DNA from 3 places in the Hydrogenophaga sp. 70-12 genome. Region 2 is predicted to be linked to each of the others. Evidence: predicted binding sites of a transcription regulator. Region 2 holds the regulator's gene; each other region holds the start of a gene.
The links. Region 2 encodes LexA, which represses DNA repair genes until DNA is damaged. Its sites were predicted from a motif close to ACTGTATNNNNATACAGT; they were not measured.
Positions count from the first base shown of each region.

Region 1: a site for LexA is predicted at 6,875-6,892, ahead of BGO22_RS09145 (PA0069 family radical SAM protein). Genes of this name have one in related genera too.
Region 3: a site for LexA is predicted at 3,043-3,060, ahead of imuA (translesion DNA synthesis-associated protein ImuA). Genes of this name have one in related genera too.

Region 1 is NZ_MKSS01000149.1:4,377-13,741, reverse strand. Features, by position in the region: TPP riboswitch at 1-33, shown strand, start outside; gene thiC (phosphomethylpyrimidine synthase ThiC) at 145-2,043, shown strand; gene BGO22_RS09175 (FAD-dependent oxidoreductase) at 2,046-3,134, shown strand; gene thiS (sulfur carrier protein ThiS) at 3,131-3,346, shown strand; gene BGO22_RS09165 (thiazole synthase) at 3,373-4,176, shown strand; gene BGO22_RS09160 (thiamine phosphate synthase) at 4,210-5,292, shown strand; partial or broken gene BGO22_RS09155 (DUF1653 domain-containing protein) at 5,289-5,537, shown strand; gene BGO22_RS09150 (oxidoreductase-like domain-containing protein) at 5,547-5,756, shown strand; gene BGO22_RS09145 (PA0069 family radical SAM protein) at 5,771-6,859, opposite strand; gene BGO22_RS09140 (3-oxoacyl-ACP synthase III family protein) at 7,112-8,146, shown strand; gene BGO22_RS09135 (acyl carrier protein) at 8,166-8,435, shown strand; gene BGO22_RS09130 (GNAT family N-acetyltransferase) at 8,449-9,365, shown strand, end outside.
Region 2 is NZ_MKSS01000026.1:7,361-16,725, forward strand. Features, by position in the region: gene adk (adenylate kinase) at 32-688, shown strand; gene BGO22_RS01940 (autotransporter family protein) at 828-3,557, shown strand; gene BGO22_RS01945 (NRAMP family divalent metal transporter) at 3,752-5,011, shown strand; gene BGO22_RS01950 (asparaginase) at 5,159-6,115, opposite strand; gene lexA (transcriptional repressor LexA) at 6,207-6,890, shown strand; gene BGO22_RS01960 (hypothetical protein) at 7,024-7,323, shown strand; gene BGO22_RS01965 (D-2-hydroxyacid dehydrogenase family protein) at 7,372-8,379, shown strand; gene BGO22_RS01970 (hypothetical protein) at 8,434-9,365, opposite strand, start outside.
Region 3 is NZ_MKSS01000129.1:4,436-13,800, reverse strand. Features, by position in the region: gene BGO22_RS08055 (acyl-CoA mutase large subunit family protein) at 1-1,266, opposite strand, end outside; gene BGO22_RS08050 (cobalamin B12-binding domain-containing protein) at 1,263-1,685, opposite strand; gene BGO22_RS08045 (TetR/AcrR family transcriptional regulator) at 1,666-2,271, opposite strand; gene BGO22_RS08040 (YciI family protein) at 2,472-2,903, shown strand; gene imuA (translesion DNA synthesis-associated protein ImuA) at 3,072-3,863, shown strand; gene BGO22_RS08030 (Y-family DNA polymerase) at 3,805-5,139, shown strand; gene BGO22_RS08025 (error-prone DNA polymerase) at 5,198-8,350, shown strand; gene BGO22_RS08020 (MFS transporter) at 8,470-9,365, opposite strand, start outside.

The DNA of each region.
Region 1 (9,365 bases), on a different contig from region 2:
AGTACCGGCGAAAGAAGAGCGCAGCCGAGATGAGCGGCATGCCAGCCCACCGCCCCATGGCGGCACGGGAGCCCGGCATGAACTCCCGCCCGGCGGTCCTCCGGAGCACACAGCCCCCGTTGCTCGCCACCAGGAGACCGCCCCATGAACGCCCCCGACAAGTTCGCCCCCCTGCTCACGCTCACGCGCGAGCCCTCCCCCGCCTCCACCAAGGTCTTCGTGCCCGGCGCGCAGGCCGGCGTGCAGGTGCCCATGCGCGAGATCGCGCTCACCAACGGCGAGCGCGTGACGGTCTACGACACCTCGGGCCCCTACACCGACCCGACGGTGAGCATCGACGTGAGGAAGGGCCTGGCCCCCGTGCGCGCGGCCTGGATCGAGGCCCGCGGCGACACCGAGGCCTACAGCGGGCGCGAGCGCCAGGCGCTGGACGACGGCGTGAAGCACGAGGTACCGGATGCGCACGCGGCCGAGCGCATCGCCGCCCTGCGCAGCGAGGCCGCCGCGCTGCAGCGCACGCCGCGCCGCGCCAAGGCCGGCGCCAACGTCACCCAGATGCACTACGCGCGCCAAGGCATCGTAACCCCCGAGATGGAGTACATCGCCATCCGCGAGAACGGCAAGCGCGACTGGATGCGCGAGTACCTCGGCGACCCCGAGCGCGAGGCACGCCTGCGCGGCAACCCCATGGGCGCGCGCATCCCCGAGATCATCACGCCCGAGTTCGTGCGCGAAGAGGTCGCGCGCGGGCGCGCCATCATCCCGGCCAACATCAACCACCCCGAGCTCGAGCCGATGATCATCGGCCGCAACTTCGGCGTGAAGATCAACGCCAACATCGGCAACTCGGCCGTCACCTCCAGCATCGAGGAAGAGGTGGAGAAGCTCGTGTGGTCCATCCGCTGGGGCGGCGACACGGTGATGGACCTCTCGACCGGCAAGAACATCCACACCACGCGCGATTGGATCGTGCGCAACTCGCCCGTGCCCATCGGCACCGTGCCCATCTACCAGGCGCTGGAGAAGGTGGGCGGCGTGGCCGAGGACCTCAGCTGGGAGATCTTCCGCGACACCCTGATCGAGCAGGCCGAGCAGGGCATCGACTACTTCACTATCCACGCGGGCGTGCGCCTGCCCTTTATCCACCTCACGACCAAGCGGCGCACCGGCATCGTCTCGCGCGGCGGCTCCATCCTGGCCAAGTGGTGCATCACCCACCACAAGGAGAACTTCCTCTACACGCACTTCGAGGAAATCTGCGAAATCATGAAGGCCTACGACGTGAGCTTCTCGCTCGGCGACGGCCTGCGCCCTGGCAGCGGCGCCGACGCCAACGACGAGGCCCAGTTCGCTGAGCTGCGCACGCTGGGCGAGCTCACGCAGATCGCCTGGAAGCACGACGTGCAGACCATGATCGAAGGCCCCGGCCACGTGCCCATGCACCTGATCCAGGCCAACATGGACGAGCAGCTCAAGCACTGCCACGAGGCGCCCTTCTACACCCTGGGCCCGCTGACCATCGACATCGCGCCGGGCTACGACCACATCGCCTCGGCCATCGGCGCGGCCATGATCGGCTGGATGGGCACGGCCATGCTGTGCTACGTCACGCCCAAGGAGCACCTGGGCCTGCCCGACCGCGACGACGTGAAGCAGGGGATCATTGCCTACAAGATCGCCGCGCACGCGGCCGACATCGCCAAGGGCCACCCCGGCGCGCGCGCGCGCGACGACGCCATGAGCAAGGCGCGCTTCGAGTTCCGCTGGCGCGACCAGTTCGCGCTCGGCCTGGACCCGGACACCGCCGAGGCCTACCACGACGAAACCCTGCCCAAGGACTCGTCGAAGGAGGCGCACTTCTGTTCCATGTGCGGCCCCAAGTTCTGCTCGATGAAGATCACGCAGGACGTGCGCGACTACGCCGAGCAGAAAGGCCTGGCCGAGGCCGAGGCGTTGCAGCAGGGCATGGCCGAGAAGTCGGCCCAGTTCAAGGCCGCGGGCGGCGAGTTCTACGTGCCGCTCGACACGCTGAAGAAGGGCTGAGCATGGCGCGCATCGCGATCGCGGGCGCCGGGGTACTGGGCCGCCTGCTGGCCTGGCGGCTGGCGAGCGAAGGCCATTCGGTGAGCGTGTTCGACCCGGCCGACGGCCCCCAGCCGCCCACGCCGGGCCAGGTGGCGGCGGTGAACCCGCGGCCGCACGCGGCGGGCTTCACCGCCGCCGGCATGCTGAGCCCCTTGGCCGAACTCGACGGCGCCGAGCCCGCGGTGGCGCGCCTGGGCTGGCGCTCGCTGCCGCTGTGGCAGGCCATCGGCCGGCAGCTGGCCGAGGGCGGGGCGCCCGGGCTGGTGCGCACCGAGGGCAGCCTGCTGCTTGCGCACGGCAGCGACCGGGGCAACGCGCAGCGCACGCTGGCGCGCCTGAACGGCGTGCCCGAAGCGCCCGCGCCCCAGCCCCTGGACGCCGCCACGCTGCGCGCGCTGGAGCCCGCGCTGGCCAGCGGCCTGCTGGCCTGGCTGCTGCCCGGCGAAGGCCAGCTGCTGCCGCGCGAGACCCTGCTGGCCCTGGCCGAGCAGGCCGGCGGCGTGCAATGGCACTGGAACACCCTGGTCGACACCGTGGACGCGGGCCGCCTGCGCCTGATCGGCGGCGACACCGCCGCGGCCGATCTCGCCATCGACACGCGTGGCCTGGGTGCGCGGCCCGAGGTGCCGCTGCGCGGTGTGCGCGGCGAGGTGCTGTGGCTGCACGCCCCCGGCGTGCGCCTGCGGCGGCCCGTGCGCCTGCTGCACCCGCGCCACCGCGTCTACCTGGTGCCGCGCCCGGGCGACCGGATCGTGGTGGGCGCCAGCGAGATCGAGAGCGAGGACCGCTCGCCCGTCAGCCTGCGCAGCGCCGTCGAGCTGATGTCGGCCGCCCACAGCGTGCTGCCCGAGCTCGCCGAGGCCCGCATCGACCACCTGGAAACCAACCTGCGCCCCGCGCGCGCCGACCACCTGCCCAGCATCGAGCACAGGCCCGGGCTGCTGCGCATCAACGGCCTGTTCCGCCACGGCTGGATGGTCGCACCCGCGGTGGTGCAAGACGCCCTTGCCGCCGCGGGCTTGGCGAGCGAGGGACAATCCCCGCCATGACAGCCCCCCTTCCCACCGTGCGCCTGAACGGTCGCGAACTGCCCTGCCCGCCCGGCACGACTCTGCACAGCCTCCTGGAGCGCGAAGGCCTGCGCCCCGAACGCGTGGCCACCGCGCTCAACGCGCGCTTTGTGCCGCGCGCCGCGCGCGCCGACACCCCCCTGCAGGCTGGCGACGAGGTGAGCACCTTCGAAGCCATCGTCGGAGGCTGAGCGTGGACCTCCAGACGACACCTCTCATGGACCCTGCGCCCTGGGTCGCCTATGGCGAAACCCTTGCCACGCGACTGATGCTGGGCACCGCCGGCTACCCCTCGCCCACCGTGCTCCAGCAGGCCCTGCAGGCCAGCGGCGCGTCCGTCGTCACGCTGGGCCTGCGCCGCATGGCGGCCGCCGGTGGCGCCGAGGGCAACGCCTTCCTGGCCGAGCTGCTGCCGCCGCTGCGCGCGCGCGGCGTGCGCCTGCTGCCCAACACCGCCGGCTGCCGCAGCGCGCGCGAGGCCGTGGCCCTGGCGCACATGGCGCGCGAGTTGCTCGACACGCACTGGATCAAGCTGGAGGTGGTGGGCGACGAGCACACCCTGCAGCCCGATCCCTGGGGCACGGTCGAGGCCGCCGCCGAACTCGTGAAGGCCGGCTTCGCGGTCTTTCCGTACTGCACCGATGACCTCGTCACCTGCCAGCGCCTGCTGGACGCCGGCTGCGAGGTGCTGATGCCCTGGGGTGCGCCGATCGGCTCGGGCCAGGGTCTGCTCAACCCCTGGGCCTTGCGCACGCTGCGCGCGCGCCTGCCGGGCGTGCCCTTGGTGGTGGACGCCGGCATCGGCGCGCCCTCGCATGCGGCGCAGGCGCTGGAGCTGGGCTTCGACGCCGTGCTGCTGAACTCCGCCGTGGCGCACGCGCGCGAGCCCGTGGCCATGGCGCGCGCCTTCGGCGACGCGGTGCGCGCGGGCCGCCTGGCCTTCGAGGCCGGCGTCATGGCGCCGCAGGACATGGCTGTGGCGAGCACGCCCGTGAGCGGGCGGCCCATGCTGATCGGCTGAGCACCGCCCCCGATCGGCGACACTCCCGCGACCATGCAATCCCCCGCTCCCACCGAATCGCCCAGCGACGCCACCACCGACGCCGTACTGCGCCTCACCGCCCACGAGGCGGCCGCGCGCCTGGGCCTGCCCGCCGGCCGCCTGTCCGTTCCCGAACTCGCCCGCGCGCTGCGCGACCAGGGCGCCAGCGACGTGGTGATCACCGGCGACCCGCACGACTGGCTGGACACCCTGAACGCGCAGGGCTGGCTGACGCGCCCGCGCTCGGGCCCCACGGACCACGCCCTGCGCTTCAGCGCCGCGCTGGCGCAAGGCTGGGTCGCCGCCGACGCGGCCGTGCTCGCGCGCCTGCCCGACCGCGCCAGCTCGCTCGATCTGCCGGTGCTCTCCGTCGACGAGACCCCGGCGCGCTGGACGGCGCCGCTCTCGCACGTGCCCGCGCTGGGCGTTTACGCCATCGTGGACAGCGCCGAGCGCGTGCGCGCCTGCGCCGAGGCCGGCGCCGGCCTGATCCAGCTGCGGATCAAGGCGCGGCGCGACGACCCCGCGCTGGTGCCCGAACTGCGCGCCGCGCTGGACGCCGCGCGCGGCGCCGGCCGCGCCGCCCTGGTGGTGAACGACCACTGGCGCCTGGCGCTGTCGCTGAACGCGCCGGCCCTGCACCTGGGGCAGGAAGACTGGCTGGCGCTGCGGCACACCGAGCGCACCACCATCGCCACCGCTCAGGCGCGCGGCCTGCAGCTGGGCATGAGCTCGCACAGCCTGTGGGAGCTGTGCCGCGCGCGCGGCGCCGGGGCCGACCTGATCGCCTGCGGCCCGGTCTGGCCCACGCTCACCAAGGACATGCCCTGGCACGCGCAGGGCCTGGACAACCTGGCCTGGTGGGTGCGCATGGCCGGACGGCCGGTGATCGCCATCGGCGGCATCCTGGACCCCGACCAGCTCGAACAATGCGCCACCACCGGCGCGGCCACGGTGTGCGTGGTGCGCGGCCTGGGCGAGGACCCGCGCGCCACGCTGCCGCGCTGGCAGCGCGCTTGGGAAGCGGGACACGCCGCGCCGCGCCGCCCCGCCCCGGCGTGGCCACATCCCACGCTGTCGCCCGAGTGCGCGTGAACGACGACGACCTGCCCCCGCTGACCCCCACACCGCCCGGCCTGTACCGCCACTACAAAGGCGGCTGGTACGAGGTGATCGACACCGTGCGCTGCAGCGAGACGCTGCAGCCGCTGGTGCTGTACCGCGCGCTCTACGGCGCGGGCCTGAAAGGCGGGGGCCTGTGGGTGCGGCCTTCGGCCATGTTCAATGAGACCGCTGTCTTCGAGGGCCGGGAGCAGAAGCGCTTCCGCCGCGTCCGCGCGGCCGAGCTCATGCCCGCCGACCGGGCCAGCGCGCAGGCGCTGATCGCGCACCTGCGCGGCCGCGCGCAGCGCCAGGGCGTCGACCTGGACAGCGCCCTGCGCGCCCCGCCACCCGAGCCCGGCACCTGCTGCGGCCGCGGCTGCCACGGCTGCGTGTGGGAGGGCTACTACCACGCCGTGCGCTACTGGGCCGACGACGCGCTGGAGCGGCTGGGCTGAGGCCGCCGGCCGCGTCAGAACAATTCCCGCTGCGCCGACAGCGCCGCCGGCTGGAAGCGCGACAGGTCCATGGCCTCGCGCTCGGTGGCGTAGCCCAGCCGCGCGCAGGCCTTGTGGAAGCGCTGGCGCAGCAGCTCGGCCCAGGGGCCGCTGCCCTTCATGCGGGTGGCGAAATCGCTGTCGTAGTCACGACCGCCGCGCATGTCCTGGATGCGCGCCATCACCCTCCCCGCGCGCTGCGGGCAGTGCTGCAGCAGCCACTGGCGGAAGATGGGCGCCAGCTCCCAGGGCAGGCGGATCACCTGGTAGAAGGCGCGCCGCGCGCCGGCCTCGCGCGCGGCCTCCAGCACCTGCTCCATGTCTTCGTTCAGGAAGGGAATCTGCGGCGACACGCTCACGCCCACGGGGATGCCGGCCTCGGCCAGGGTGCGGATGGTGCGCAGTCGCCGGTGCGGCGCGGCGGCGCGCGGCTCCAGGGCGCGCGCCAGCTTGGGGTCCAGCGTGGTGATGGTGACGTAGACCGCCGCCAGGCCCTGCTCGGCCAGCGGCGCGAGCAGGTCGATGTCGCGCTCCACCCCGCTGCCCTTGGTGACGATGCCCACCGGGTGGCGCGCGCGGGCCAGCACGTCCAGCGTGGCGCGCGTCAAGCGCAGCTCGCGTTCGATGGGCTGGTAGGCGTCGGTCACGGTGCCCAGGGCCACCATGCTGGGCTCGTAGGACGGGCGCTGCAGCTCGCGCGCCAGCACCTCGGCGAAACCACGCTTGGCGATGAGGCGGGTCTCGAAATCCAGCCCCGGCGAGAGGTTGAGGTAGCTGTGGCTGGGCCGCGCGTAGCAGTACACGCAGCCGTGCTCGCAGCCCCGGTAGGGGTTGAGGCCGTGCACGAAGCCGATGTCGGGCGAGGCGTTGGTGGTGATCGCGCTGCAGGCGTCCTCCCAGCTCACGCTGGTGGCGGGCGCGGCGTGTTCTTCGGCCTGCGCGGCGTCGAGCGTGCTCCAGCCGTCGTCGAAAGCGGCGCGCGCGGCGGACTCGAAACGGTGGGGCTGTCGGAAGGACACGCCTCGCCCTTTGAGGGCCGCCACGGGGATGTGGACCTCGGTCATGAGGGCCTCCAAAATACTGTACAAAACCACAGTATATGAAGCACCCAGCCGGCGCGCACGGCCGCCCGTCGTCGCCGCCAGGGCCACGAACTGGCCCGGTTCCCCGCGCGCCCCCCACTTGTGTGACTTATGCCCGTCGCCCAATGTGGGGGCACGCATCGGCCCCTCCTTATACTGACCAGGGTAAGCCAAAAGACGTCCAGCCCTCGCGCTGAGATCGCCCGTTCTTCCAGATTTCAAGAGGGACCCCGGTTGAGCCAATCGAACATCGGCGGCTTTCGCCTGGCCGGCGTGAGCACCTGCCTGCCGCCGACGGTGGTGGACAACCTCGACCCGGCCCTGGGCTTCGCCCCCGAGGACGTGCGCAAGGTGGTGGCCATGGCCGGCGTGCGCGAGCGCCGCGTGGTCACGCCCGGCCTCACCTCGGCCGATCTGTGTTTTCGCGCCGCCACGCGGCTGATGGAGCGCCTGGGCTGGGCGCCCGACACCGTGAGCGCGCTGATCTTCGTCACCCAGACGCCCGACCACTTCCTGCCCTCCACCAGTTGCCTGTTGCAGCAGCGACTGGGCCTGCCCGACAGCTGCGCCGCCTTCGACGTCGGTCTGGGCTGCTCGGGCTACCCCTATGGCCTGTACCTGGCGGCCGCCATGCTGCGCGGCGGCGGCCACCGGCGCGTGCTCATGCTGCACGGCGAAACGCCCAGCCGCTTCGTCAGCCCCGAGGACCAGGCCACCGTGCTGCTGTTCAGCGACGCCGGCTCGGCCACCGCGCTGGAACTCGACGACGACCCGGCCGCTGGCGGCCAGTTCGTGCTGCACACCGACGGCAGCGGCGCCGAAGGCCTGATCCTGCGCGGCGGCGCCTTCCGCGACCGCGAGCCGGCCGACCCGCGCCACCGCTTCCTGGAAATGGACGGCGCGGCCATCTTCAACTTCACCATCAAGCGCGTGCCCGCGCTGATCGCCGACACCCTGGCCTTCGCCGGCAAGGCGGTGGCCGACGTCGACGCCTTCGTCTTCCACCAGTCCAACCGCTTCATCATGAAACACCTGATGAAGAAGAGCGGCCTGCCGGACGAGCGCGTGCCGATGTCGATCGAGGACAGCGGCAACTGCGGCGGCCCGTCGGTGGCGGTGGCGCTCACGCGCCGGATCGCGCCGCCGCCGCCCGGGCAGCACCGGCTGTGGATGCTGCTGGGCTACGGCGTGGGCCTGTCCTGGGGCGCCGCCCTGGTGCGGGCCGATCACCGCACCCTGCTGCTGCACGACGACGGCGAAGGCCTGTGATCCACCCCAACCGCTCCGCATGACGCCCAGCACCCGCCCCACCATCACCCAGACCGAGGCCCTGGCCATGCTGGCCGAGTGCTTCAACGTGCCGCCCGAGAGCCTGCACCCGGACGTGGAACGCGAGTCCATCGAAGACTGGGACTCCATGGGCGCGCTGATGCTGATCGCCGAACTCGACGAGCGCTTCGGCATCGAGCTCACGGCCGAGGTTTCGCGCGAGATGACGCGCATCGGCCACGTGCTGGACTTCCTGCGCGAGCAGGGAGCGCTGCGTGCGGGCGACTGAACCGAGCCGCCCCGTGGCGCCGGCACCGGCGCCACGCGTGCCGGCGCACGACAAGCTCGGCCGCCTGGTGGCGCGCAGCCTGGGCCTGGACGAAGCCGCGCTGCGCGAGGGCCTGCGCCCGGCCACGCTGGACGACCTGCCCCAGCTCATCGCCCTGCGCCGCGAGCACCTGCTGCCCGGCCACGAATGGGACGACGACGCCTACCTGCGCTGGCGCTACCGCCTCGGGCGCGAGGGTGCGGGCTTCGGCGAGCTGTGGTGCCTGCACGCCCACGGCCGGGTCCTGGCCACCATCGGCGTGGAAGACCTGCCCATCGAACTGGACGGCCAGGCGCTCGCCGGCGCGCAGGTGATGGACCTGCTGGTGCGGCCGCAGGCGCAGGAGTCGGGCCTGGGCATCTGGCTCAACCAGGCCATGCTCGCGCGCCACGGCTTCACGCTCGCGGTGGGCGCCAACCAGAACTCGGCCGGCATCGTGCGCCGCCTCTTCGAGCCGCTACCGCCGCGCCTGACCTTCACCCACCCACTGGACCTGCAGCCCTTCGTTCAGCGCCGCTGGCCCGCGCTGGCCGCCACGCCACTGGCCATGCGCCTGGCCAACGCCGGCCTGGCCCTGCGGCGCCTGGCGCTGCGCCGCCACCGCCCGCGCGGCTTCACGCTGGAGAACACCCCGCGGCTCGACCCCGCGCTCAGCGCGTCGGTGGCGCGCGGGGCCGCCGGCGTGCACCTGCGCCACGGCGGCGCCTACCTGCAGCGCCGCCTGCTCGACAACCCGCGCCGGCCCCTGAGCCTGCGCGTGGCGCGACGCGGCGACGCCGTGGCCGGCCTCATCGCCTGGTCGGTGGAGACCGACGACCGCGGCCGGCCCGAGCTGCACCTGGTCGATTGGCACCACGACGGCGACGACACCCTGCTGGTGCTGCTGCACGA
Region 2 (9,365 bases):
ACGCCGTTGAAACTCTGACAAAAGGAAAGCGATGAGATTGATTCTGTTGGGCCCACCGGGGGCGGGCAAAGGGACGCAGGCCGCGTTCATCTGCGAGAAGTACCGCATTCCGCAAATCTCCACCGGCGACATGCTGCGCGCCGCCGTCAAGGCCGGCACGCCACTGGGCCTGCAGGCCAAGGCCGTGATGGAAGCGGGCGCCCTGGTGAGCGACGACCTCATCATCAATCTCGTCAAGGAGCGCATCGCCCAGCCCGACTGCGCCAACGGCTTTCTCTTCGACGGTTTTCCGCGCACGATTCCGCAGGCCGATGCCATGAAGGCGGCGGGCGTCAAGCTCGACTACGTGCTCGAGATCGACGTGCCCTTCGACGCCATCATCGAGCGCATGAGCGGGCGCCGCTCGCACCCCGCGTCGGGCCGCACCTACCACGTCAAGTTCAACCCGCCCAAGGTGGACGGCAAGGACGACGTGACCGGCGAGCCGCTGATCCAGCGCGACGACGACAAGGAAGACACCGTCAAGAAGCGCCTGGAGGTCTACAGCGCGCAGACGCGTCCGCTGGTGGACTACTACAGCCAGTGGGCCAAGGCCGAACCGGCGGCCGCGCCCAAGTACCGAGCCATCAGCGGCCTGGGCAGCGTGGATGAGATCACCGCGCGCGCGCTGCAGGCGCTCGGTTCCTGAGCGTCCCCGCCTGCCCCCGTCAAAATGCCCCGCACCCGCGGGGCATTTTTCTTGGGCGCCGCAGCCGCGCGATCGGCGACGGCCGGGGCACGGGCGTGGCGGCCATCAAGTCGCGCCGGCATCGGCCGATGACAACTGAATGGGCCATCACGACGCGTTCATTCCCCACCGGCGCTCGCGCCTCTCCCTGGCGGCCATGGCCCTGGTGTGGGCAACGCTGGGCACCCGCGCGGCGATCGCGCAGTCCGTCACCGGCGTGGGCGACGTGAACCCGGGGCCCTTGCCGGTCCCGTCGCCACACTGGGTCGAAGCCGGCGAGATCTACGTCGGCGACACCGGCATCGGCAGCTTGACCATCGAGGACGGCGGCACGGCCAGCAGCGGGAGCGGCGCGCTGGGCTACACCGGGGGCACGGGCACGGTGATCGTCACGGGCAGCGACGGCGGCGGCAACGCATCGAGCTGGACCATGCCGGGCGATCTGGCCGTCGGGGCGGGCGGCACGGCGTCGCTCTCCATCCTGAACGGCGGTCTGGTCAGCAACGCGCACGGCAACATCGCTTTCGGCGGCGGCACGGCCTCGGCCACGGTCTCGGGCGTGGATGCCCATGGCAACGCCTCGACCTGGATCAACGCCAGCACGCTCACCGTCGGCAATGCCGGCGCCGGCTCGCTGCTCATCGAGAACGGGGGCCTGGTGCGCAGCGTCCAGGGCGCCATCGGCGGCACCACCGGCGTGGGCCCGGGCGCCTCCAGCGGCACGGTCACCGTCTCCGGCAGCGACGGCAACGGCCGGGTCTCGACCTGGAGCCTCGTCGACAACCTCTACGTGGGCTTTTCGGACCCGGGTGATCTCACGGTTGACGCGGGCGGAGCGGTCAGCGGCCACACCCTCTACATCGGCTACGAAGCGGGCGGCAACGGCCTGGCCACGGTCACGGGTCGCGACGCCGTCAGCGCCCGCGCGTCCAGTCTGGGCTTTTCGGCGCAGTTGAACGTGGGCTACGAGGGCATCGGCGAATTGACCATCGAGGACAGCGGCACGGTGCAGTCGCCGCACACCCGCATCGCCGTCCAGGCCGGCTCCAGCGGCACGCTGAACCTGCTCGGCGACGCGAGCGGGCGCGGCGTGCTCGAAACGAACGTGGTGATCCGGGGCAGTGGCTCCGCCACGCTCAACCTCAACGGCGGCATCCTGCGCGCGACCCTGAACGAGGCCGATTTTCTGCAGGGCTTCACCACGCTGTCGGGTGGCGCCGAGGGCGTGTGGATCGACACGAACAACCACGCCATCGGCATCGGCACGGCCTTCACCGGCGCGGCGGACTTCAACAAGCTGGGCCTGGGCACGCTGACGCTGGGCGGCCTGAGCACCTACGCGGGCGCCACCCACGTGGCGGCCGGCACCTTGCGTGCCAGCGCGGCCGGCGCCTTCAGCGCCAGCTCCGCGCACACGGTGGCGGCCGGCGCCACGCTCGACACGGCGGGTCTGGACCAGGCGGTGGCCAGCCTGGACAACGCGGGCACGGTCTCGCTGCTGGGCGCCGCCCCCGGCAGCCGCCTGACCGTCAACGGCGCCTATGTCGGCCAGAACGGCGTGCTGAGGATGGGCACCGCGCTGGGCCACAGCGGCAGCCTCAGCGACCGGCTGGTGCTCGATGGCGCCGGCGCCAGCGCCAGCGGCACCACCACCTTGCACATCACCAACCTGGGCGGCCTGGGCGCGCTGACCACGGGCGACGGCATCGAAGTCATCAGCGCGCTCAACGGCGCCACCACCACCGCCCAGACCACCAGGGACGCGTTCCGCCTGGCCGGCGAGCACGTCGACGCCGGCGCCTACGAGTACCGCCTGTACGCGGCCGACGCCAACGGCGCCGGCGAGAGCTGGTTTCTGCGATCCAGCGCGGTCGCGGGGGCCGTCACGCCCGCCTACCGCGTGGAGGTGCCCCTGTTCGCGGCGCTGCCCGAGCAGCTGCGCCTGGGCAACGCCGCGATGGTGGGCAACCTGCACCTGCGCGTCGGCGATGGCGCCGCCGCCGAACGGCAGACCTGGGCGCGGATCATCAGCGCCGCACGCAGCGTGAGCCAGCGCGGCGACGTGAACCCGCGCAGCCAGGGCCGGCTCCACGGTCTGCAGGCCGGCATCGACCTGTGGGCCCGGCCGGGCTGGCGCGCGGGCCTGTACGTGGGTCAGCTCGACGGCGACATGAGGCTGCGGGGCCTGGCCGGCGGCATCGCGGAACAGGCGCTGGGCAGCAACGAACTGCGCAGTCAGTACCTGGGCGTCTATGCGACCTACCACCGTGCCAACGGCTTCTACCTGGACACGGTGCTGCAGGGCGCCCGCCACCGCTACAGCGTGTCGCCGCTGACGGCGCCGGCCAGCCAGGGCAAGGGCGACAGCCTGCTGGCCTCGGTGGAGGTCGGGCGGGGCTACCCACTCGCGGCGGGCTGGGAACTGGAGCCGCAGCTGCAGCTGGTGCACCAGCGCATCGGGCTCGACGACGTACGCATCGCCGGCGCCGACGTGCAGCACAAGCCCCATGGCAGCTGGGCGGCCCGGCTGGGGCTGCGGGTCAAGGGCGAGGTGTCGACCGCCGCGGGCGTGCTGCGACCCTACGGCCGTGTGAATCTGTACCGGAGCAGCCCAGGCAGGGACGTGGCGCGCTTCATCGGACCGGCCGGCTCCGCGGACGTGGCCACGGGCACGGGCGGCGCCAGCGCCGAACTGGCCGCTGGCGCGACGCTGGCCTTGTCCACCGGCATCAGCCTCTATGGGGAAGTGGGCAGCGCCTGGTCCCTGGGCGGCGAGGCGCGGCACCGCGGTGGGCTCAACGGCAGCCTGGGACTGCGGGTGAACTGGTAACCCCGAACGACCCGATCGACCGGACCGGCAATCCGCCGGCCTGCAGGCGGCCCCTTGCACCATGGGCATAGCGTGTTCGCCCAGCACCTTTTTCCGCGGGCAAACGGCCTAGGGCCATTGACGCGCGGCGGTCCGCCGGGCCACGATCCGCGCCTCGCCCCGGCCGCCTCGGGGCCCAACGGGCCGGGAGCCCCATGAAAGCGATCCGTCCATTCGGCCTTCGGCGCGGTCTGCGCAAGCTCGGGCCCGGCCTGATCACCGGTGCCGCCGACGACGATCCCAGTGGCATCGCCACCTACTCCCAAGCCGGCGCGCAGTTCGGCTTCTCCATGCTGTGGACGGTGGTCTTCACCCTGCCGCTCATGATCGCGATCCAGATCGTCAGCGCGCGCATCGGACACGTCACCCGGCGGGGCCTGGCCGCCAACATCCGGGCGGGTTTCCCGCGCTGGGTGCTGCTGGCCGTGGTCGGCCTGCTGCTGCTGGCCAACACGCTCAACCTGGCCGCGGACATCGCGGCCATGGCGGAGGCGCTGCGCCTGCTGGTGGGCGGATCGGCCCACGTCTACGCGGTGACCTTCGGCCTGCTCTGCCTGGTGCTCCAGGTCTTCCTGCCCTACCAGACCTACGTGCGCTGGCTGAAGTGGCTGACGCTGGCGCTGCTGTCCTACGTGGCCGTGGTGTTCACGGTGCAGCTGGACTGGTGGACCGTGGCCCGGCAGATCGTGCGGCCGCCACTCGCCCTTGGCCACGACGTGCTCCTGATGGTGGTCGCGGTGTTCGGCACCACCATCAGCCCCTACCTCTTCTTCTGGCAGGCGGCGCAGGAAATGGAAGACGCCAACGGCAAGCCGCCCCAGACCCGACAGGACGTGCGCCGCCACCTGCGGCGCATCAAGATCGACACCAGCATCGGCATGGCGTTCTCCAACCTGATCGCCTTCTTCATCATCCTGAGCACGGCGGCCACGCTGCATGCCGCGGGCGTCACCAACATCCAGACCTCGGCCCAGGCGGCCGAGGCCTTGCGTCCCGTGGCCGGGCCATTCACCTTCATGCTGTTCAGCCTGGGGATCATCGGCACCGGCCTGCTGGCGGTGCCGGTGCTCGCGGGCTCCGCCGGCTACGCCGTGGCCGAGGCGGCGGGCTGGTCGGGCAGCCTGAGCGCGCGCCTGGACAAGGGAGAAGGCCGCGGCTTCTACGGCGTGATCGCCACCGCCACGGTGGGCGGCGTGCTGCTGTGCTTCACGCCGATGGACCCCGTGCGGGAGCTGTTCTGGTCGGCGGTGATCAACGGCGTGATCGCCGTGCCCATCATGGTCGTGATGATGCTATTGGCCGCACGACCCTCGACGATGGGCCCGCACGTCATCGGCCCGCGCCTGCGCGTGCTCGGCTGGATCGCCACGGTCGCCATGGCGCTGACCGTGGGCGCCATGCTGGCCACGCTGTGAGCCGCGCCGGCCGCGCCGCGCCCTGCCCCCCACACGCACCTCCTGCAACCGCTTGCCCAGCAGCCCGGCGACACCCCGCGATATGCGCCCACTCCAGCATGGGGTAGGTCCAGGGATGGGCGCCCAGCGCGGCGAAGGCGTCCAGCCTCAGGCGTCCAGCAGCTCGAGCGCCAGCGCCCAGCGCGCCTTGGGCGGCGACAGGCCGTCGATGTCGGCGAAGGGCTGCTGGGGGTACGGCACTGGTGGCGCGCCGTTGCGGTTGGCGATGGCCACGCGCACGCCGGCCGCCTCGGCCTCGCGCAGCGCGGCCTCGAGTTCGGCGTGCAGCGACGCATTGCCCGTGCCCGACACCACGATGCCCTGTACCCGCGCCTCGGGCGGCGCGGCCAGCAGCGCGCGCACCGGCCAGGCCGCCGCGTCGGCGTGGCTGCTCAGCCAGGCCACGCGCGGCATGGCCGGCGCGCGCAGGAAGGCCTGCAGCCGCGCCGCGTGGCGCGCCGCCGCGGGCCAATCGCGAAAGCGCCGCACACGCCCCTCCTCCACCAGCGCAATCACGCCGGCGTCGCCGGAATCGAAAGGGTCGGTGCGGTATGGGTGCTGCTTGGCCACTTCAAGGGGGCCGTGCACGCGCCCCGCGCACACCACCAGCACGCCGCGTGCGCCCGGTTCGGTGGCCACGGCCACGGCATCGCTGAGGTTCTGCGGGCCGTCGGGCGACACCGCCGTGGCCGGGCGCATGGCGCAGGTCAGCACCAGGGGCTTGGCCGGCGCCAGCAGCGTCTGCAGCAGGTAGGCGGTCTCCTCGATGGTGTCGGTGCCGTGCGTGACCACCAGCCCTTGCACGGCGGGGTCGGCCAGGTGCCGGCCCGCGCGCTCCACCAGCCGCTGCAGATCGGCCAGGCGCATGTCCTTGCTGTTGATCTGCGCCACCTGCTCGAAGGCCAGGTCCCGCCCGCGCAGCGCGGGCAGGCCGGCCGCGAGGTCCTCGACCGGCACCGCCCCCGCGTCGTAGCCCACGTTGTCGCCCGCACGCTCGGCCCGGCCGGCGATGGTCCCGCCCATGCCCAGCACGACGATCCGCGTGGCCTTTGTGCCTTCACCCACTTGCCTTCTCCCAATAACTGGTTAAAAATACAGATACTGGATACCCAAACAGTATCCAACTCCGGCCCACCAGCCCTTGATGCGAGGTTCCATGCTCGACACCCAAGCCGCTCCCAAGCTCACCGCCCGCCAACAGCAGATCCTGGCGCTGATCCAGACCGCCATCGCGCGCACCGGGGCACCGCCCACGCGCGCCGAAATCGCGGCCGAACTGGGCTTCAAGTCGGCCAACGCGGCCGAAGAGCATCTGCAGGCCCTGGCGCGCAAGGGCGTCATCGAACTGGTCAGCGGCACCTCACGCGGCATCCGCTTGCGCCGGGCCGACCTGCAGAGTATCCATGCGGCCCGCGACAGCCAGCTCTCCCTGCCGCTGCCCGGTCTGGCGCAGCTGGTGCTGCCCCTCATCGGCCGCGTCGCGGCGGGCTCGCCCATCCTCGCGCAGGAGCACGTCGACCAGACCTACAGCGTCGAGCCCAGCCTGTTCCAGCGCACCCCCGACTACCTGCTGCGCGTGCGCGGCATGTCCATGCGCGACGCCGGCATCCTGGACGGCGACCTGCTCGCCGTGGCCTCCACGCGCGAGGCGCGCAACGGCCAGATCGTGGTGGCCCGCCTGGGCGACGACGTCACCGTCAAGCGCTACATGCGCCTGCGCGACCACATCGAACTGCACGCCGAAAACCCCGACTACCCCACCATCGTGGTCGAGCCCGGTGAGCCCTTCGAAATCGAGGGCCTGGCCGTGGGCCTGATCCGCAACAACTTCCAGAACTGACCCCAGGGGTCGGCGCCGCCACTGCGGGTGGCGGGCGTTGCCTGAATCGGCCACCGGCCGCTCACGCAACCCCGCAGCGACGGCATTCCAGATCAATCCTGCCTGTGTTCAACCCCTTGACGAGGTGTTTCACATGGGACTGTTCTTCCACTCCTTTGCATCGAACAGCTGGCGCAAGCCCCTGCAACTGATCGACTGCTGGTTGCCCGAGCCGCACGCGCGCGATACCCCCAAGGCCACGCCGCCCACCACCCCCGCCGTGCGCCGCTTCGCGCGCGCGGGCTGGCTGGGCCGCTCGGCGGCCAATACCTCGCACGCCCACGACGGCCGCGTCGCGCTCGCGGGCCGCATCGACGAGGTCTGCCGCGAGCTGGACCGCCTCGCGGCGCTCGACGGCGCCGCGCCCGCCACGCTGCAACGCCGGGTGGCCTGAGCGCGCCGCTGCCCGGCCGCCACGAGGGGGCCGGGCACAATAGGCGGCATGAACATCGTGATCCTCGACGACTACCAGGACGCCGTGCGCAAGCTGCATTGCGCCGAGAAGCTCGAGCCCTACCCCGCCAAGGTCTTCACCAACACCGTCAAGGGTGTCGGCCAGCTGTCCATCCGCCTGCGCGACGCCGACGTGCTCGTGCTGATCCGCGAACGCACGCCCATCACCCGTCAGCTCGTCGACAAGCTGCCCCGCCTCAAGCTCATCGCCCAGACGGGGCGTGTGGGCAGCCACGTCGACGTCGGCGCCTGCACCGAGCGCGGCATCGCGGTGGCCGAGGGCGTCGGCTCGCCCGTCTCCACGGCCGAACTCACCTGGGCGCTGGTGCTCGCGGCCATGCGCCGCATCCCGCAGTACGTCGCCAACCTCAAGCACGGCGCCTGGCAGCAGTCGGGGCTCAAGTCCTCCGCCATGCCGCCCAACTTCGGCGTGGGCATGGTGTTGCGCGACAAAACCCTGGGCGTGTGGAGCTACGGCCGCATCGGCCAACTGGTGGCCGGCTACGGCCGCGCCTTCGGCATGCGCGTGGTGGTGTGGGGCTCCGAGGAGGCCCGTGCCCGCGCCGTGAGCGACGGCTACGACGTGGCCACGTCCAAGGAAGGCTTCTTCGAATGCTGCGACGTGCTCAGCCTGCACCTGCGGCTGGGCGAACGCAGCCTGGGCTGCGTCAAGCTCGACGACCTGCTGCGCATGAAACCCACCTCGCTGCTGGTGAACACCTCGCGCGCGGAACTCATCGAACCCGACGCCTTGATCACCGCGCTCAACCGGGGCCGCCCCGGCATGGCGGCCGTGGACGTGTTCGAGTCGGAGCCCATCCTGCAGGGCCACGCGCTGCTGCGGCTGGAGAACTGCATCTGCACCCCGCACATCGGCTACGTGGAGCAGGACAGCTACGAGATGTACTTCAGCGCCGCTTTCGACAACGTGGTGAATTTCATCCGGGGCACGCCGACGAACATCGTCAACCCCGGGGCGCTGCAGGTGCGCCGCTGATAAAAAAAAGCCGGGTCAAGTGACCCGGCTGGCTTGGAGAGGGAATGCCCCCGCTCAGGAGCGACGCCCTCCACTCTCGCCGTCGCCCTCGTCGCGCGGGGCGCGCGACTCGTTGAGGCGGGAATCGTTGTCCACGATCTCGAAGTCGATCAGGCTGCTCTCGCCGCTGCGCAGCGCACCACCGCGCCCCGCAGTGGGTTCCACCGGCACGTCCACCTCGGGCAGCGAGGCCTCGAACTGCGACTCGGCCTCCATGTCTTCCAGGTTCACGTCCAGCCCCTGGCGGGCCGAGGCGGGCGGGATCACGTGCAGGTCCATCGGCACGGTGCGGCGCTGCGGGTCGTCGCCCGTGACCGTGAGCGGCGCGTTGCGCGACACCGCCTTCAGCGGCTGCATGGAGGTGTTGCGGAACTCCTGCGGCGGCAGCGTCTGCGATTCGCGCTGAACGATGTCCTTGGCGATCGCGTGCAGCATCAGCAGTTCGCGGTAGGCCTCCAGGTCGAACACCTCCGTGTCGCCTTCCTCCGCGTCGCGGAACAGGCTGCGCTCGATGAGATCCAGCACGCGCGGCTGCGGCCACAGGGCCTGGATGCGCCCAAAGGCCGACTCGTAGGCGTCCAGGCCGCGGCCTTTGTCGGCGTAACGGTCGAAGGGCGGCGCGCCGGCGTTGAATACGCGGTTGAACTCTTCGCGCAGCGCCCCGTATTCGTCGCGGCGGCCCAGGCGGTGGTACAGGCGGAACAGGTCGAGGTAGGCCAGCGGGCTGGGCTCGTGGCTCTCGGCCAGGTGGTTGCGCAGCACGGCGATGGCCTGGTCGTCCTCGCCGAGCGAGACGAAGAAGTCGGCCTGCTGCTGCACGTCGAACAGTTCCTCGGCGGCCACGGAGCGCGAGACGTTCATCGCGCTGGGCGCGAAATCGCGCCGGTCCTGGGGCGGCACCGTGGCGCCAAAGCCCGGTGTGCGGCGCGGCGCCGCCTGCAGGGGCG
Region 3 (9,365 bases), on a different contig from region 2:
GATGGCGTTGATGCGCTGCTCCATCTGGTCGGTGAGCGACTCGATGTAGTACGAGCCACCCAGCGGGTCGATCACGTCGGTGAGGTGGGCCTCCTCGCGCAGGATGTTCTGCGTGGCCACGGCGATGCGCGCGGCCTCGGTCTTGGGCGTGGACAGCACCTCGTCGTAGGCGTCGGTGTGCAGCGACTGCAGGCCGCCGAAGATGCCCGCCATGGCCTGCGTGGTGACGCGCGCGATGTTGTTGAGCGGCTGCTGGCGCGTGAGGTCCACGCCCGAGGTCTGGCCGTGGAACTTGAAGCGCCAGGAGCGCGGGTCCTTGGCGCCGAAGCGCTCGCGGCACAGGCGAGCCCAGACCCGGCGACCGGCGCGGAACTTGGCCACTTCCTCGAAGAAGCTGATCGAGATGTCGAAGAAGAAGGTGAAGCGCGGCAGGAACTGGTCGGGGTCCATGCCGGCGGCGATGCAGTCCTCGGCGTATTGGATGCCCGAGCACAGCGTGAAGGCCATGGCTTCGGCGGGCGTGGCGCCGGCCTGCTGCATGTGCTGGCCAACGATGGACAGCGGGTTCCAGTGGGGCACCTGCGCGTTGCAGAAGCGGATGTGGTCCACGATGACCCGGCGCGCGCCCTGCAGCGCGAGGCGGAAGAACATGTGGTTGGCCACGAAGTGCGAGATGCAGTCGCTCTGGTTCGAGGTGCCGGTGATGCGCGTCCACGGAATGCCGCGGCGGCGTGCCACCGCCAGCTCGAAGGCCAGCAGGGTGAACGGCGATGGATCGTTCATCGCGGTGGAGATGCTGTCGATGGGTACACCATCGAGCGCGACCTGCATGTCGTCGGCGTTGTTGACCACGGTGCCACAGGTGCCGAGCAGCTCGGCCGGCACCTCGTCGGCGTCGTAGCCGCGGAAGACCGAGTTGCAGGGAATCAGCGACAGCGCCGAGGCGCCCAGGCCCAGGATCTCCTTGACGCGGACGTTGTAATCCTCGGGCACGCCCAGGCCGATGAGCTGGCGCTGCGACCAGCTGCGCCCCCGGTACATGGTGGAGTAGATGCCGCGCGTGAACGGGTACTGGCCCGGATAGCCCAGGCTTTCCGCGTAGGACTCGGTGCGCCGATCGCTGGGCGTGTACAGCGGCTTGACCGGAATGCCCGATCGGTTGTGCACGGTGGCATCGCCCGGCACCGCCTTGGCGAACTCATCGGCCCAGCGCTGCTCGCCTTCGGGCACGGACGCGGCGTGCAGGTGCTTGTCGACGGCGTTCATGCTTGCGCTCCTTGCAGTTCGCGGCGCTTGGTCGTGAGCGCCTTCACGTGCTCGACCACCTCGTCGAGCGAGGTGCCCGGGTGGAACACCCGAGCCACGCCGCTCTCGAGCAACACACCCTCGTCCTTGTGCGGCACGATGCCGCCGACGATCACCTGCACGTCGCCCAGGCCGGCCTCGCGCAGCGCGGCCATGAGCCGGGGCACGATGAGGTGGTCGGTGGCCAGAGAGGAGATGCCGATCACGTCGGCGTCCTCTTCCAGCGCAAGCTTCACCACGGTGGGAATCTCCTGCCACGGCGGCGTGTAGATCACTTCCATGCCCGCGTCGCGCAGGCAGGCCGCGATCACGCGGCTGCCACGGTCGTGGCCATCAAACCCTATCTTGGTGACGATCACCCTAGGCGGACGTTTCAACATCCTGCTTCTCCTTGACCAGCCCCACGAATTTCCGCGCCAGGGCGCGTGGGGTATCGCGTCCTTGGGGGTCGAACCAGAAAGGCGCCCAGTTCAGGGCACCCATGAGCATCAGTCGCATCGAGCGGCGGTCGATGCCGGGCGCCAGGGGCAGGCCGGCGATGGCTTCGCGGAAGTAGCGCTCGTGGTTGCCGCGCAGATCGCGCAGGCGATCGGCGATGCGGGGAATGTCGTCGGGCAGCACGCGGATCAGCACCTGCGCGTAGTCGCTGTCGCGCAGCACGGTCTCCAGGTGGGCGCGGCACAGGGCCTCGAGCCGCTGCCAGGGATCGGCCTCGCGCGCCACGGCGGTGGCGGAGGCGGTTTCGAGCGCCTGCACGCCGGTGGCGTACACGGCCAGCAGCAGCTCGTCCTTCGAAGGGAAGTGGTAGTAGACCGAGCCCGCGAGCATCTTGGCCTCCACCGCGATGTCGCGCATGGACGTGCCCGCGTAGCCGTGCAGCGCGAACAACCGCGCGGCTGCGTCGAGCAGATCGGGCAGGCGGTTGTCGGAGCGTGGACCCCGGGAGGTCTTGGTGGCGGCCGGCATATAAAAAGCAATCGTTCGCTAGGTTTAAGTGTGATTCCAGATTCGGCCGGTGTCAACCGGCCCCCACCCAGGGTTTTCTTGGATCTGCCGTTCATCGGCTTGTGGGCCGCGCCACCGGCCGGGATGTCGATGCCGCGCGGGCTGGGCCGTCGTGGTGATGCAATGCCCTATTGCGATCACTCAACACACAGGAGAACCCCATGCGATTCATCGTGATGGTCAAGGCCACGGCCGACAGCGAAGCGGGCGTGATGCCCACCGAACAGGAACTGGCCGAGATGGGCCGCTTCAACGAAGAACTGGTGAAGGCCGGCGTGATGGTCTCGGGCGAAGGCCTGCACCCGAGTTCGCAGGGCGCGCGCGTGCGCTTCTCGGGCCAACAGCGCAGCGTGATCGACGGCCCCTTCGCCGAGACCAAGGAGCTCGTCGCCGGCTTCTGGATCTGGCAATGCGCCTCGCTGCAAGAAGCCATCGACTGGGTCAAGCGCTGCCCCAACCCCATGCGCGGCGAATCGGAGATCGAGATCCGCCGCGTCTTCGAGGCCGAGGACTTCGGCGAGGCCTTCACGCCCGAGCTGCGTGAGCAGGAGGAGCGGCTGCGCGAACAGCTGATCGCGCAGCACAAGCGCTGAGACAGCGGGTCCGTCTCCTGGCCGAGGGGACGCAAGCCCTTGGCCCCACGCAGCGCCTGGTGAGGTGCGTGCGGGCAGGCGCCCGGGCGCCAGCCCTCGGTTCATCGCCTGAATCCTTCAGGCAAGCATCACATGTGATACTGTACATAAATACAGTATCTAGATGCCATGCTCTCCCCCTCGGCCGAGCCTTCGGCCCTCCCCCCGTCCGCGGCGCCCTGGCCGCGCCGCGTGGCCGACGCCCTCTGGCGCGGCCATGAAATCGGCGCGCCGCTGGCGCGCGTGCACCCCTCGGGCTGGGACGCGCTGGACCGCGAGCTGCCCGGCGGCGGCTGGCCCTGCCGCGCGCTCACCGAGGTCTTGCAGGCCCGCGCCGGCGCCCATGAGTGGCGCCTGCTCGCGCCCTGCCTGCCGCGCCTGGCCAGCGCAGGGCGCAGCCTGGCCCTGGTGGGACCGCCCTGGGTGCCGCATGGGCCAGGGCTGCAGCAGCTGGGACTGCCGGCGCGCCAGCTGATCTGGGTGCAAGCCGACAGCGAGGCCGAGCGCCTGTGGGCGAGCGAGCAACTCATCCGCGCCAACGCCTGCGGCGCGCTGCTGGCCTGGCTGCCGCAGGCCAGCCCCGAGGCCCTGCGCCGCCTGCAGGTGAGCGCGCAAGGCAACGACGGCCTGGTGCTGCTGTTTCGCCCGCAGGCCGCGCGGCACCAGGCCTCGCCCGCGCCGCTGCGCCTGCTGGTGCAGCACAGCCCCGACTGGGCCCTGCGCGTGCGCCTGCTCAAGCGCCGCGGCCCGCCGCACGACAGCGAATTGCGCCTGCCCTCGGTGCCGGGCGCGCTGGACGCCCTGCTCACCCCGCGTCTGCGCGCGCTGGGCCGACGGACCCCTGAAAACGAGGAGGCCGCCGATGTGGTGGGCCGCACTGATCCTTCCCGAAGCGAGCGGCGGCAGCGGCAGCGCGCCTGAAGCGCCAGGGTGGCGCCTCGCCGAACTGGGCACCTGGGCCTTGCAGTTCACGCCGCGGGTGGCCCTGGTCGAGGGCGCCACGCTCATGGAACTGGAGGCCAGCCAACGCCTGTTCGGCGGCCAGGCGGCGCTGCGCGAGCGCGTGCGCGAGGCGGCCGCGGCCGAGTTCGGCATCCACCGCATCGGCTGGGCCCCGACCGGCCTGGCCGCGCTGGCCTTCGCGCGCGCGGGTGTCGAGGGCGTCGACCCTGGTGTACCGCTGGCGCGCGCGCTGGACCGCTTGCCGATGGACACGCTTGGGGCCGTGGCCCCGCACCGCGGCACGCTCGCGCGCCTGGGCTGCCGCACGCTGGGCGACCTGCGCCGCCTGCCGCGCGCGGGCCTCGGCCGACGCTTCGACGCCGCGCTGCTGGAGGCGCTGGACCAAGCCCATGGCCAACGCCCCGAGACGCACGGCTGGCTCGCGCCCCCCGAGACCTTTCGCGCGCGGCTGGAACTGATGTCGCGCGTGGAAGACGCGCCCTCGCTCATGCACGGCGCGCACCGCCTGCTGCTGCGCCTGGGCGGCTGGCTGGGCGCGCGGCACCGCGGCGTCACGGCCTTCGCGCTGCGCTGGGCGCACGACACCCTGCGCGCGCGCGCCGCGGGCGAAGGCGGCGAACTGGTGCTGCGCACGCGCACGCCCACGCGCCGCGTCGAGCACCTGGCGCGCCTGCTCGCCGAACACCTGGCGCGCACCGAATTGCTGGCGCCGGTGGGTGAGCTGGAACTGGAGGCCCTGGACACGCAGCCGCTGGCGCCGCCCAGCGCCTCGCTCCTGCCCGACGACGGCGCGAGCGACGCCGCGCTGGACGACACCCTGGAGCGCCTCGCGGCGCGGCTGGGCGCGGCGCGCGTGCTGCGGCCCGTGCCGCTGGACGACCACCGGCTCGAGCACATGCAGCGCTGGCAGCCTGTGGGCGAGCCCCTGCCGCGCGCCCGTCCCGCGCCCTGCGCCGCCGACCGCACGCCGCAGCCGAGCTGGGTGCTGCCCCAGCCCTTGCGGCTGCCGGTGCGTGACCACCGGCCCGTGTACCGCGAAACGCTGCAACTCATCGCCGGGCCACACCGCGTGGAAGGCGGCTGGTGGGACCGCGCGCCCGACGGCGTCCAGCACCGCCACGCGCAGCGCGACTACTTCGTCGCGTTCGACGCTCGGGCCGGCGTGCTCTGGGTGTTCCAGGAACGCCTGGCCGACGAGGGCGGCGCCTGGTACCTGCACGGGGTGTTTGCATGAACCCCGCTCGGCCGCCCGAAGGGGTTCGCACCGCGGTGCGCGGCACGGGGGTTTCCGAATGAACACGCCCGCACTGCCCGCCTACGCCGAGCTGCACTGCCTCAGCAACTTCACCTTTCTGCGCGGCGCCAGCCACCCCAAGGAACTGGTGCGGCGCGCGGCGCAACTGGGCTATGCCGCGCTGGCCATCGCCGACGAATGCTCCATGGCCGGCGTGGTGCGCGCGCACGTGGAGGCCAAGGCGCGCGGCCTGCCGCTGATCATCGGCGCGCAGTTCCGCGTGGACGACGCGCCCTTCACACTGGTCGCGTTGGCGCAGAACCGAAACGGCTATGGCAACCTGTGCGAGCTGATCTCGCGGCTGCGCCGCGCCAGCCCGACCAAAGGCGAGTACCGCCTGCGCCTGGCCGACATCGACCCCACGGCGCTGGCCGATTGCCTGGTGCTCGCCGCGCCCGAGCGCGGCACGCCGCTGCCGCGCCTGATCGAACTGGCGCGCTGGCTGCTCACCGGCTTCAGCGGGCGCTGCTGGTTCGCGGTCACGCTGCTGCGCCAGCTCGACGACGAGGCCTGGCTCGCGCGCCTGCGCGAAGCCGGCGAACTCAGCGCCATCCCGCTCGTGGCCACGGGCGACGTGCTGATGCACCGGCGCTCGCGCCAGGCCCTGCAGGACGTGCTCAGCGCCACGCGCCTGGGCCGGCCGCTCACCGACTGCGGCCAGCAGCTGCAGCCCAACGCCGAGCGCCACCTGCGCTCGCGGCTGCGCCTGTCCACCACCTACCCGTCCGATCTGTTGGCCGAAACCTTGCGCGTGGCCGAGCGCTGCGCCTTCTCGCTCGACGAGCTGCGCTACCAGTACCCGGCCGAGGTGGTGCCCCAAGGGCGCACGCCCGCGTCTTACCTGCGCGAACTCACGGAACGGGGTGCGGCGCGGCGCTGGCCCGCGGGCACGCCCGACAAGGTGCGCGCGCAGATCGAACACGAACTCGCGCTCATCGCCGAGCTGCGCTACGAGCACTACTTCCTCACCGTGGCCGACATCGTGCGCTTCGCGCGCGGGGAAAAGATCCTGTGCCAGGGCCGCGGCAGCGCGGCCAACTCGGTGGTCTGCTACTGCCTGGGCGTGACCGAGGTCGATCCGCAGCGCCAGACCGTGCTGTTCGAACGCTTCCTCAGCAAGGAGCGCAACGAGCCGCCCGACATCGACGTCGACTTCGAGCACGAGCGGCGCGAGGAGGTGATCCAGTACCTCTACCGCAAGTACGGTCGCGAGCGCGCCGCGCTCACCGCCACCGTCATCACCTACCACCGGCGCAGCGCCATCCGCGACGTGGGCAAGGCCCTGGGTTTCGACGCCGAGGCGATCGACCGCCTGGCCAAGGAGCAGCAGTGGTTCGACGGCCGGACGCCTTCGGCCGAGCGCCTGCTGGCCGTGGGACTGCGGCCCGACGACCTGGCCGTGCGCCAGCTCATCGACCTGGTCGGCGTGCTCACGGGCGAGGCCACCGACCAAGAGGAGGACAAGGCGGGCGACGTGTTCACGGGCTTTCCGCGCCACCTCTCGCAGCACGTGGGCGGCTTCGTGCTCACGCAGGACCCACTCACGCGCCTGGTGCCGGTGGAGAACGCGGCCATGGAAGGCCGCACCGTGATCGAGTGGGACAAGGACGACCTCGACGCCCTGGGCCTGCTCAAGGTGGACGTGCTCGCGCTGGGCATGCTCACCGCGCTGCGCAAGGCCCTGGTCTTCATCGGCCAGCAACGCGGCCGGCCCGTCGAGTTGCAGGACATCCCCGACGGCGACGACCCCACCTACGACATGATCTGCGAGGCCGACACCATCGGCGTGTTCCAGATCGAATCGCGCGCGCAGCAGAGCATGCTGCCGCGCCTGCGCCCCCGCACCTTCTACGACCTGGTGATCGAGGTCGCCATCGTGCGGCCCGGCCCCATCCAGGGCGGCATGGTGCACCCCTACCTGAACCGGCGGCAGGGCAAGGAGCCGGTGCACTTCGAGAAAGACGAACTCAAGCCCGCGCTCGAGCGCACCCTGGGCGTGCCCGTGTTCCAGGAACAGGTGATGCAGCTGGCCATCATCGCCGCCGGCTTCACGCCCGGCGAAGCCGACGAGCTGCGCCGCGCCATGGCCGCGTGGAAGCGCAAGGGCGGCCTGCACAAGTACCACGAGAAGATCGTCAAGGGCATGACCGGCAACGGCTACTCGGCCGAGTTCGCCGAGCGCATCTACCAGCAGATCCACGGCTTCTCGGACTACGGCTTTCCCGAGAGCCACGCCGCGAGCTTCGCGCTGCTGGTCTACGCCTCCTGCTGGATCAAATGCCACCACCCGGCCGCCTTCCTGGCCGCGATGCTCAACAGCCAGCCGCTGGGCTTCTACACGCCCAGCCAGCTGGTGCAGGACGCGCAGCGCCATGGCGTGGAGGTGCGCCCGGTGGACGTGTGCCACAGCGACCGGGACTGCACGCTGGAAGACCTGCCGCGCGAACCCGCGGTGCGCCTGGGCCTGAACCGGGTGGGCGGCCTGTCGCGCGCGGCGGCGGACCGCATCGCCGCCGCGCGCCGCGACGCGCCTTTCCAGGACGCCGAAGACCTCGCGCGGCGCGCGGGCCTGGACCGGCGCGAGCTGCAGGCCCTGGCCGCGGCCGACGCGCTGATCGGCCTGTCCGGCCACCGGCGCCTGCAGATGTGGGACGCGGCGGGCCATCGCGCGCCGCCCGCGCTGCTGCGCCAGGCACCCGTGCACGAGGCGCCCATCGAACTGCCGCCCGCACCCGAGGGCGAGGCCATTGTCTGGGACTACGCGGCCACGCGCCTGACGCTGCGCCGCCACCCGCTGGCCTTGCTGCGGCCGCAGCTGCGCGCGCGGCGCCTGATGACGGCCGAGGAACTCAAGGCCCTGCCCGACAAGCGCTTCGCGCGCGCCTGCGGCATCGTCACCGTGCGCCAGCAGCCACAGACGGCCAACGGCACCATCTTCGTTTCGCTGGAGGACGAGACCGGCGCGGTGCAGGTGATCGTCTGGCGCCACGTGCGCGAGCGCCAGCGCGCCGAGCTGCTGCACGCGCGGCTGCTCGCGGTGCACGGCGTGTGGCAGCGCGAGGGCCCGCTGTGCAACCTGATCGCGGGACGGCTGGAAGACCTCACCCCGCTGCTCGGCCGGCTGGCGACCGAAAGCCGGGACTTCCACTGATTCGATTTCGGGACCTTGTCCTGTTTGACTTCGTCCGGATTTTTTTCATTCACGCCCCGTTCATCCAACGCACCGGCGGCGCGATTGCTTGTTCCCGCGCCCCGCCTGAGCGACGTGCTTCAGCCCGGCGCCGCCACCGCCGGGCGCCGCATCAGCAGCAGCGCCGTCGTCAGGCAGGCCAAGGCGATCACCGCCGCGCCGGCCAGCGTGACCAGGTGCAGCGACTCCACGAAAGCGCCGCGCGCCAGCGCGGCGAACAGCGGCCCGTCCGATCCGCCCAGCGCCTTGGCCGCGTGCAACGCGCCCGCCAGCGTGTCGCGCGCCGCATCGGCGGCCGGGGCGGGCAAGGCCCCCGGCATCGCCGCGCCCACGCGCGCCTGGTACCAGGCCACGCCCAGGCTGCCCAGCAAGGCCACGCCCAGCGCGCCGCTCAGCTCGGATGCGGTCTCCGACAGCGCCGAGGCCGCGCCCGCGCGCTCGGGCGGTGCCGAGGTGATGATGATCTCGTTGCCCAGCGTGAACACCGGCGCCATGCCCAGGCTCATGATCACCGTGCCCGCCACCAGCCAGGGCAGGCCCGTGCCGGTGTCCACCATCAGCAGCATCAGGAAACCGATCGCCGCCGCCACCTGGCCGCCGACAAGGATGCGCACCGGCGCGAACCAGCTCGCCAGGCGCGGCGCGCCCAGCGAACCGACCACGAAGGCCAGCGCCCAGGGCAAGGTGACCAGGCCCGCGCTCAGCGGGTCGAGCGCGCGCACCACCTGCAGGTACTGCGTGATGAAGATGTAGATGCCGAACATGGCCAGGCAGGACAGCGCGTAGGCCGACAGCGCGGCGGCGAAGCGCGGCTGGCGGAACAGCGCGATGTCGAGCAGCGGGTGCGCCAGGCGCGACTGGCGCCGCACGAACACCCAGCCCAGGGCCACGCCCGCCAGCAGCGGCAGCAGCCCGGCCGCCACCAGGCCATCGGTGGCGATGGTCTTGATGCCGTAGACCGCCGCCAGCACCGCGG